One region of the Streptomyces sp. NPDC018019 genome, then DNA from elsewhere that is predicted to be linked to it. Evidence: riboswitches for the same ligand, from Rfam matches in the RefSeq annotation. Region 1 holds a riboswitch; the other holds the start of a gene.
What was found. A riboswitch is a leader RNA that binds a small molecule or an ion and turns the genes downstream of it on or off. The one in region 1 is predicted to bind cyclic di-AMP.
Positions count from the first base shown of each region.

Region 2: another riboswitch for cyclic di-AMP. It lies ahead of ACH4FX_RS18140 (NlpC/P60 family protein); the one in region 1 lies ahead of ACH4FX_RS02585 (transglycosylase family protein).

Region 1 is NZ_JBIRGD010000001.1:555,846-561,156, forward strand. It holds gene ACH4FX_RS02570 (DUF6479 family protein) at 1-332, shown strand, start outside; gene ACH4FX_RS02575 (cytochrome P450) at 432-1,703, shown strand; gene ACH4FX_RS02580 (transglycosylase family protein) at 1,886-2,911, shown strand; cyclic di-AMP (ydaO/yuaA leader) riboswitch at 3,115-3,323, shown strand; gene ACH4FX_RS02585 (transglycosylase family protein) at 3,327-4,025, shown strand; gene eno (phosphopyruvate hydratase) at 4,431-5,311, shown strand, end outside.
Region 2 is NZ_JBIRGD010000010.1:1,086-6,396, forward strand. It holds gene ACH4FX_RS18130 (GNAT family N-acetyltransferase) at 1-551, opposite strand, end outside; gene ACH4FX_RS18135 (hypothetical protein) at 950-1,303, shown strand; gene ACH4FX_RS18140 (NlpC/P60 family protein) at 1,426-2,601, opposite strand; cyclic di-AMP (ydaO/yuaA leader) riboswitch at 2,609-2,830, opposite strand; gene pcrA (DNA helicase PcrA) at 3,110-5,311, shown strand, end outside.

The sequences.
Region 1 (5,311 bases):
TCACGCGGGACATGATCGTCGGCACCGGGCCGTTGGTCGCCGGGCTCGTCATCGTCGCGGCACTGATCATCGCCGTGGTCTACGGGCGGCGGCGCCGGGCCCGCGAACCCGCGCCGCCCGAACCCGAGACCCAGCCGACCCCGCCCAGGGACCCGAGCGGGTACGAGAGCGAGCTGCGCGACCCCAACGAGGTGCCGCGGGACGGTGACCACCGCCTGACGCCGCACGAGCTGCCCGACTACGGCAACGCGCCCACCCGCCACGGCGAGGACCAGGACCGGGAGCGCAAGCGCTGGCAGGAGGGGCACAGCGGCTCGTTCGGCAGCGGTTAACGTCGAGGGGTGCGCCAGCAGACCCCGCCCCCCTCCGACGAACGGCCCGCGGCCCCCGCCGGGCCCGGTACCGCCTGCCCCGTGTCCGGCTCCGGCACCGTGTCCGGCCCCGGCCCGGCGGCCGTCCCGCCCTGCCCGGAACTGTTCACGTGGGAGTTCGCGTCCGACCCGTACCCGGCGTACGCCTGGCTGCGCGAGCACGCGCCCGTGCACCGCACACGGCTGCCCAGCGGCGTCGAAGCCTGGCTGGTGACCCGGTACGCGGACGCGCGGCAGGCGCTCGCCGACACCCGGCTGTCGAAGAACCCGGTGCACCACAGCGAGGCCGCGCACGGCAAGGGCAAGGTCGGCATCCCCGGCGAGCGCGGCGCCAACCTGATGACGCACCTGCTCAACATCGACCCGCCGGACCACACCCGGCTGCGCCGCCTGGTCTCCAAGGCGTTCACCCCGCGCCGCATCGCACGGTTCGCGCCGCGCGTACAGGAACTGACCGACACGCTCATCGACTCCTTCGCGGAGCGCGGCGAAGCGGACCTCATCCACGAGTTCGCCTTCCCGCTCCCCATCTACGCCATCTGCGACCTGCTCGGCGTGCCCCGCGAGGACCAGGACGACTTCCGGGACTGGGCCGGGATGATGATCCGGCACGGCGGCGGCCCGCGCGGCGGCGTCGCCCGGTCGGTGAAGAAGATGCGCGGCTACCTCGCCGAGCTGATCCACCGCAAGCGCGAGACCCTGGGCGACGAGGGGGCCGACGACCTCATCTCCGGTCTGATCCGTGCCTCCGACCACGGCGAGCACCTGACGGAGAACGAGGCCGCCGCCATGGCCTTCATCCTCCTGTTCGCGGGCTTCGAGACCACCGTCAACCTGATCGGCAACGGCGTCTACCAGCTGCTGCGCCACCCGGACCAGCGGGAGCTGCTCCAGAAGGCGGCGGCCGAGGGGGACCGGGAGCTGCTCGCCACCGGCGTGGAGGAGCTGCTGCGCTACGACGGCCCGGTCGAGCTGGCCACCTGGCGCTTCGCCACCGAGGACTTCACCCTCGGCGGGCAGCGCATCGCCGAGGGCGACCCGGTCCTGGTCGTGCTGGCCGCCGCCGACCGCGACCCGCGGCGCTTCACGGAGCCGGACGTCCTGGACCTGTCCCGCCTCGACAACCAGCACCTCGGATACGGCCACGGCATCCACTACTGCCTGGGCGCGCCGCTGGCCCGCCTCGAAGGCCGGACGGCGCTCGCCACGCTGCTGACCCGGCTGCCGGACCTGCGGCTCGCCGCCGACCCGGACGACCTGCGGTGGCGCGGCGGCCTGATCATGCGGGGGCTGCGCACCCTGCCGGTGGAGTTCACACCCGTACAGAAGTGACATTCCGCCGCGCGCCCGTGACGTTTCGCCGGGCCGTGACCTGCGCGTGATCTCCGCTACACCGGGTTGTGACGAGCGGGCCGCCCCGCTACTTTCAACCGTTTGAAAGGCCGGGGCGGGCCGCACGGTCCGCGCTCCCGGCCTTTCGACGACAACTCAACCGCCGCTCGAAAGGCAACCGCATGCGCTCCGGGACCGGCCGACACCGTCGCCCCCGTCAGGCTCCGGCCATCTTCGTCACGGCGGGAGTCGCCGGCGGCGCCCTCGCCATGCCCCTGCTCGCCGCCAGTGGCGCACAGGCCGCCGACGCCGCCACCTGGGACCGGGTGGCCCAGTGCGAGAGCGGCGGCGTGTGGAGCGCCAACTCCGGCAACGGGTTCTACGGCGGACTCCAGCTGACCCAGGAGATGTGGGACCGGCACGGCGGCGCGGCGTACGCCTCGCGCCCCGACCTGGCCAGCCGCTCGCAGCAGATAGCCGTCGCCGAGTCGATCCTCGCCGCGCGCGGGCCCGACACCTGGCCGAGCTGCGCGGTGAACGCGGGCCTCAAGCAGGGCGGCAGCAAGGCGGACGTGGACCCGGGCAGCACCCCGACGCCGCAGCCGTCCGCACCGTCCTCTTCCACCCCTTCCCCGCCGTCCTCTCCTTCCACTCCCACCACGCCGCCCTCCTCCGGGTCCGGCGAGTCGTCCCGGACCCCCGAGCCGGGCGGCCCGCGCACCCCGGAGCCGAAGCCGTCGCCGAGCGGTCCGGCCGGCACCGGGGACCCGTCCCGCACGCCGGACCCGTCCGGCACGCCGGCCCCGTCCGGTACGGGCCGTACGGGCGACCCGTCGCACCCGGCCACCCCGGACGGCGGCACCGCCACGGATCCGACCGCGCCCCCGTCCCAGGGCCAGGGCAAGCACCGCGGCCAGCCCCGTGAGGAGGGGCCCGGCGCGGGCAGCGGCGGCACGGACGGCGCGGGGCGGTCCGGCGGCACGGAGCACCCCTCGCGGGGCGGCGACGCGCACCGTACGGACCCGGCGTCGCCGGGCGACTACACCGTGCGGCCGGGTGACAACCTGTCAGCCATCGCCGAGGACCGTGGGGTCTCCGGAGGCTGGCCGGCGCTCTACGAGGCCAACAAACGTGTCATCGGGGGCGATCCGGACCTCATCCACCCCGGCCAGCGCCTCGATCTGGATGCCGATCAGGGTACTTCGTAGGTAATTGCCCGCTTTGGTGAAAGTGAGACATGGATCTCGTTCGGGAGCCCGCCGCCCGACCCGTCCGTTGTTTCCAAACCTGCGGCGACCTGCGGAAATGTGATGATCCTGTGATGTCTGGGGGCCAACTGGCCTCAGATGTAGGGGTTTGAACCGGCGGGGCGTTCCTGTTTACCGTCTTCATCGCTCGCCAAAGCGGGCCCTTCAACCACACGCCGAATCCTGCCGGTGGTCGGAGGTCACACGTCGCGACAGCGCCGAAGGCAGGAGCGGGGGACCCAAGGTAGGTGCCGGCCCCGCCCGCGGAAGCGGGACAGCCGGCTTGGGGTGAAGCCGCGTGGAAGCACACGCGGCCGGGCCACTCACAGCCCGAACCCGACAGCTCACCTCGTAGGCGTCGGTGAGGAAACGAACCATGCTGAACACCAAGGGCAAGCACCGTCGTCCGTCCAAGGCCGTCCGCGTCGCCACCCTGGCCGGTGTCGCCGGCGCCGCTGTGGCCGTCCCGCTGATGGGCGCCACCTCTGCCTCCGCCGCGGGCAACAACTGGGACGCCGTCGCCCAGTGCGAGTCCGGCGGCAACTGGTCGATCAACACCGGCAACGGCTACTACGGTGGCCTGCAGTTCACCAACTCCAGCTGGGCCGCCGCCGGCGGCACCAAGTACGCCCCGCGTGCCGACAAGGCCACCAAGGCCCAGCAGATCGCGGTGGCCGAGCGTCTGCTCGCCATCCAGGGCCCGGGCGCCTGGACCTGCGCCGGCGGCCACCTCGGCAAGGGCAACGCGAACGCCCAGGCCGACGGCGGCTCGTCGCAGGGCAGCTCGCACAAGTCCTACAAGAAGTCGCACCGCTCCTACTCCGCCCCGCAGAGCACCTCGCGGTCCGAGGCCCGCAAGCAGGGCGAGGAGCTGGCCCGCAAGACCCCGGCCCCGTCCCACAAGGCGGCGCCGAAGTCGAACCCCAAGGGCAACTACACCGTCAAGTCCGGTGACACCCTCGCCAAGATCGCCGCTTCCCACGGCACCAACTGGAAGTCGGTCTACGAGAACAACAAGTCCGTCATCGGCGGCAACCCCAACCTGATCTTCCCGGGCCAGAAGCTGGCCGTCTGAGCCGGCCCAAGCCCTGACGGACTCCGGGTGGCCGGGCCGGTCCGTGCGTACGGCGGTACGCACGGGCCCGGCACGCCCCCGGGGCCCGCTCGTACCGGGAACCCGCTCTTCCCGTGAGACCGCCCCGCCACGGCGCCTGTCCCCCGCACGCGCCGCGGCGGGGCTTCTCCATTTGCCCCGCGGCCCCCGTTCCCCCGCGAGCCGTCCCGGCCGCGTGCCGGCCCCGCCCGGCCCGCACCTGCCCACGCGCCGGTTTCCCCGTTCAGCGAACAATGTGCCCGTACGTCACGTGAACAGCGGCTTTGCGGGTGTTTTCGTCCCACGGACCGGGCTGGCGGCGAGCGGAACCCCGGGAGGCCGTTAGGCTCGTGCTGCAGAACTCCAGACACCCATGAAGGAGACAACGTGCCGTCCATCGACGTCGTCGTAGCTCGCGAGATCCTCGACTCGCGAGGCAATCCCACGGTCGAGGTCGAGGTCGGCCTCGACGACGGCAGCACCGGCCGTGCCGCCGTTCCGTCCGGCGCCTCGACCGGCGCCTTCGAGGCCATCGAGCTGCGGGACGGGGACCCGAACCGCTACCAGGGCAAGGGCGTGGAGAAGGCCGTCCTCGCGGTCATCGAGCAGATCGGCCCGGAGCTGGTCGGCTACGACGCCACCGAGCAGCGCCTGATCGACCAGGCCATGTTCGACCTGGACGCCACGGACAACAAGGGCTCGCTCGGCGCCAACGCCATCCTCGGCGTCTCCCTGGCCGTCGCGCACGCCGCCTCCGAGGCCAGCGACCTGCCGCTGTTCCGCTACCTGGGCGGCCCGAACGCCCACGTGCTGCCGGTCCCGATGATGAACATCCTGAACGGCGGCTCGCACGCCGACTCGAACGTGGACATCCAGGAGTTCATGATCGCCCCGATCGGCGCGGAGTCCTTCTCCGAGGCGCTGCGCTGGGGCGCCGAGGTCTACCACACCCTCAAGAAGGTGCTGAAGGGCAAGGGCCTGGCCACCGGCCTGGGCGACGAGGGCGGCTTCGCCCCGAACCTGGGCTCCAACCGCGAGGCCCTGGACCTGATCCTGGAGGCCATCAAGGAGGCCGGCTACACCCCCGGCCAGGACATCGCGCTCGCGCTCGACGTCGCCGCCTCCGAGTTCTACAAGGACGGCGTCTACGAGTTCGAGGGCCAGCAGCGCACGGCCGAGCAGATGACCTCGTACTACGAGGAGCTCGTCGACGCCTACCCGCTGGTCTCCATCGAGGACCCGCTGTTCGAGGACGACTGGGCCGGCTG
Region 2 (5,311 bases), on a different contig from region 1:
GGGTGCGTGGCGGCGTCGGTGAGACCGGCCCGCCCCCGGGCGGCGAGCTCGCCGGTGGCGGCGTCCAGCACGCGGCACTGGAGGACGCCGGTGCCGTCCTCGTCGACCGTCTCGACCGTGTAACCGGTCGGCGCCGCCACGGGGGCGGGCGCCGGGGGCAGGGTGGCCGACATCAGGAACTGCGGCTCGGCGAACTCCCAGGTGGGCGGCAGGGCCGGGGCGATGTCCGAGCGCGGGGCGCAGACGTTGACCCACAGGTTGGGGGTGGTGATCGAGGCGATGAGGCCGCGGAGGACGTCCGGGTCGGCGGCGGGAAAGACGTAGCGGTGCGACCGGACGGGGACGCGGACCTCGACGTAGAAGCCGCCGTGGACCGCGACGGGGGCCGCGGCGCCACGGCACCGCGCCAGGCCGTGCACCCAGGCCCGGACGAGATCCGGGTGCGCGGCGGGAAGAGGGAACGGGGCGGAAGGGGAGGCGGGGGAGGCGTGGGTGGGGAAGGGGTGCGAACCGGCCGTATCTATAGGGGGGTTGTCTATAGGGAGGTCCATACGGCCGATCTTAGAGCGGTCCGTGGTGCGGGCTGAGAGCCCGCTGTCCGGGCCGTTCTCCTGGGGCGCCGTCCTCCTGGAGCGTTGCCCTCCTGGGTCCGGCGGCGGCCCGTAACAGGGGGAGCGGGCCGCCGCCGTTCCTCTCGGCGGAGACGGCCGACGACCGCCGGGGCGGAATCCGGCGGAGGTGGGGTGTCGGCCGCCTGATGAAGGACGCTAAACCTCCGCCCCCCGGAAAGGTGACTGGTTGACGGGTATTGCTCGTTTTCGTCCCGCCGGTGGGTGTGCCTGTCCGTTGCCGTACGCCTTGGAGGCGTGCCGGGAGCGGGCTCCGACCGGAGTGGGAGAGGCGGACCTGAGTGCGAAGCCGTGGTAAGCGAGGGCTACGATCCACCACTATGGACGTAGTAACCAAGGTCTTCGTGGGCCTGCACATCATCGGCATCGCGTCGCTGCTCGGCGGTTTCCTGACCCAGCTGAAGCCGATGAGCGCGGGCACCGCGCGCTTCGTGCCGGCCATGCTGCACGGCGCGCTGACGATGCTGGTGACCGGCGTCGCCCTGGTCGGCCTCAACCAGGCCCAGGACCACTCGCTCGACAACGTCAAGCTCGGCGTCAAGCTCGCCCTGCTGGTCGTGATCCTGGGCCTGGTCTACGTGAAGCGCGACGAGGAGAAGGTGGAGAAGCCCTTCTTCCTGGCGGTGGGGCTGCTGACGGTGGTCAACATCTTCATCGCGCTGCTGTGGACGTGAGCGGCGGAGCCTGAGAGGACAGGCCGCGGGGCACCGGCCCCGCGGCCTTCGTCCTGTGCGGGGCGGGTGCTCCCGCTCATGCGGACCCGGTGCTTCCGCTCATCCGCGCCGGGCGCTCCCGCTCAAGCCGGCCGCACGCTCCCGTAGATCGGCATGTAGTAGATCGACTCGACCCGGACACTGGCGCCCGGCTTCGGGGCGTGGATCATCTTGCCGTCGCCGATGTACATGCCGACGTGGCTGATGTCGTTGTAGAAGAACACCAGGTCACCGGGTTTCAGGTCCTTGGTCGCCACGCGGTCGCCGGCCTTGACCTGGTCCCAGGTCGTCCGGGGCAGCGAGACGCCCGCCGCCTTCCAGGCCGCCTGGGTCAGACCGGAGCAGTCGTACGAGTTCGGGCCGGTCGCGCCCCAGACGTACGGCTTGCCCATCTGGGCGCGGGCGAACGCGAGCGCCTTGGCGGCCTTGGTCGCGTACGAACCGTCGTCGGCCGTCCCGCCGCCGGAGGAGCCGCCGTCCGGTGATCCGGAGCCGGTGCCCTGGCCCGGCTTGTCGTGCTGCTGGCGGTCCGCCCGCTCCTTGCGTTCCTTCTCGGCCTGCTTGCGGGCCAGTTCCTCGGCCTTGCGCCGGGCCTCGGCCTCCTTCTTGCGCTCCAGCTCCGCCAGCCGCGCCTTCTCCTGGGCGGTCAGCCGGGACAGCAGCTGCCGGGCCTCGGCCAGCTTGTCCTGGACGTCCTTCTTGGACTCCTTCAGGGACGCCTGGGTCTCGGTGAGCCGCTCCAGGCTCCGGGCCGCCTCGGTCCGCTGCCGTACGGCCTTGGCCTGCTGCTCCTGGTAGTCGGTGACGGCCTGCTTCTGCGCGCCGGTCAGCCGGTCCATCAGGTGGCTCCGGTCGACGAACTGCTGCGGGTTCCGGGCCAGCAGGAGCTGCGCGGTCGGGTTCATGCCGCCGCTGCGGTACTGGGCCGACGCGTAGGTGCCCAGCTGGCGCCGGGCGTCGTTCATCTTCTGGGTGCGCCGGGCGGTGTCGTCCAGGAGGCGGTCGACGGTGCTGCGCTGCTCGTCGGCCTGCTCCTTGGCGGCGTTGTACTTCTGGGTCGCCACCTCGGCCTGCCGGTAGAGGTCGTCGACCTTCTGCTTGACCTCTTCGATCGTCTGCTTCGGCTGCCGTGGCGCGGCCTCGGCCGTCTGCGAGAGCAGGGTGACCGAGGCGAGGGCGGCGGTGGTGAGCCCGGCGGCCGTACGGCGGCTTCCGGGCGAGGCGAGTATGCGGGTGCGCGGCTTGCGGTGCGACGCCAAGGCCGGCGCCTCCTTCCGTGGACCGCCTACCGGGTTAGCTGTCAGGTTCGGGCGTACGGAAGGCTGCCCTACGGTCCGTACGGCGCGGCAGAGGTCCTGGGAGCGCTCCGGGCGGTGGTCCGAGGCGCCTCTCGCCGTGTGCCGTACCGGACCGATTCACCTCGGTGGTACGTGTGGGTCCCCGGCTCCGGATGCCTCGCGGCAGCGCCGGACTCGGCGGGGGCGGCCCGTGCGGACGCTGTCGACCGCGGGGACGGCGGGCTGCCCGAGCGAGCACGGTAGCCAACCCATGTGGCTCCTGTGAAGGCTGATGTTCGATATGCCCGAAACCTTTTCGTGATCTGATCGCATCCGGGGCGTGTCCTGGCCCGCGCCTGTCCGCCCGGGACCGGATGGTGTCGTACGCGCCCTGTGACGCACGACACCCGTCGGAGGCGTGCGAGGTCACACGGCCGGTTTTCCCGGTACGGGCCGGGCTGTCAGTGGGGCGGCCTAGACTCGGTGGGCGATGAGCAGCCTCTTTGACGACAGCTTCCTGGCGGACCTCGAACCCACCGGCGAGGGGCCCCCGCCGCCTCCCGAGGACGAGGACGGTCCGGCACAGGAGGAGATCCCGGCCGACCTGTTCGGCGGGCGCTTCGACGTGCCCGGCGGCATCCCGCACGCCGTGGGCCCGGGCCGGGACCCGTACTACCGCGACGGCGCCGCCCGCCCCGCGGTGGATCCGGCCGCCCTCCTGGAGGGGCTGAACGACCAGCAGAAGGCCGCCGTGGTGCACACCGGCGGCCCGCTGCTCATCGTCGCAGGCGCCGGCTCCGGCAAGACCCGCGTCCTGACGCACCGCATCGCGCACCTGCTCGGCGCGCGCCGGGTGCATCCGGGCGAGATCCTCGCGATCACCTTCACCAACAAGGCCGCGGGCGAGATGAAGGAGCGCGTCGAGGAGCTGGTCGGCCCCCGGGCGAACGCGATGTGGGTCTCCACCTTCCACAGCGCGTGCGTGCGCATCCTGCGCCGCGAGTCCAAGAAGCTGGGCTTCACGTCGTCCTTCTCGATCTACGACGCGGCCGACTCCAAGCGCCTGATGGCCCTGGTCTGCCGCGACCTGGACCTCGACCCCAAGCGGTTCCCGCCCAAGTCCTTCAGCGCCAAGGTCTCCAACCTCAAGAACGAGCTCATCGACGAGGAGACCTTCGCCCAGCAGGCCGCCGACGGATTCGAGAAGTCGGTGGCCGAGGCGTACACGATGTACCAGGCGCGGCTGCGCGAGGCCAATGCCCTGGACTTCGACGACATCATCATGACCACGGTCAACCTGCTCCAGGCGTTCCCGGATGTCGCCGACCACTACCGCCGCCGCTTCCGGCACGTGCTCGTGGACGAGTACCAGGACACCAACCACGCCCAGTACACGCTCGTACGGGAGCTGGTGGGGCCGGCCGAGACCGCCGGTGAGCTGTGCGTGGTCGGTGACGCCGACCAGTCGATCTACGCGTTCCGCGGCGCCACGATCCGTAACATCCTCCAGTTCGAGGAGGACTATCCGGACGCCACGACGATCATGCTGGAGCAGAACTACCGCTCCTCCCAGACGATCCTCAGCGCCGCCAACGCCGTCATCGAGCGCAACGAGAACCGCCGCCCCAAGAACCTGTGGACGGACGCCGGCGAAGGCCCCCGCATCACCGGCTACGTCGCCGACACCGAGCATGACGAGGCCCAGTTCGTCGCCGACGAGATCGACCGGCTGACCGACGCGGGCGACGCCAAGGCGGGCGACGTCGCGGTCTTCTACCGCACCAACGCCCAGTCCCGCGTCTTCGAAGAGATCTTCATCCGGGTCGGCCTGCCCTACAAGGTCGTCGGCGGGGTGCGCTTCTACGAGCGCAAGGAGGTCCGCGACATCCTCGCGTACCTGCGCGTCCTCGCCAACCCGGAGGACAGCGTCCCGCTGCGCCGCATCCTGAACGTGCCCAAGCGCGGCATCGGCGAGCGCGCCGAGGCGATGATCGACGCCCTGTCCGCCCGCGAGAAGATCACCTTCCCGCAGGCGCTGCGCCGCGTCGACGAGGCGTACGGCATGGCCGCGCGCTCCGCCAACGCCGTCAAGCGCTTCAACACGCTGATGGAGGAGCTGCGCACCATCGTCGAGTCCGGCGCGGGCCCCGCCACCGTCCTGGAAGCGGTCCTGGAGCGCACGGGCTACCTGGCCGAGCTCCAGTCCTCGACCGACCCGCAGGACGAGACCCGTATCGAGAACCTCCAGGAACTGGCCGCCGTCGCGCTCGAATTCGAGCAGGACCGCGGCGTGGGGGCACCTTCCAGCCCCCAGGCCGGGGGAGAGAACCCCGGCACCCTCGCCGACTTCCTGGAGCAGGTCGCGCTGGTCGCCGACTCCGACCAGATCCCGGACGAGGACGAGGAGGGCACCGGCGTCATCACCCTCATGACGCTGCACACCGCCAAGGGCCTGGAGTTCCCCACCGTCTTCCTGACCGGCATGGAGGACGGCGTCTTCCCGCACATGCGCGCGCTGGGCCAGACCAAGGAGCTGGAGGAGGAGCGGCGCCTGGCGTACGTCGGCATCACCCGCGCCCGCGAGCGGCTCTACGTGACCCGCTCGACCATGCGCAGCGCCTGGGGACAGCCGTCGTACAACCCGCCGTCCCGCTTCCTGGAGGAGATCCCGGACCAGTACGTGGACTGGCGG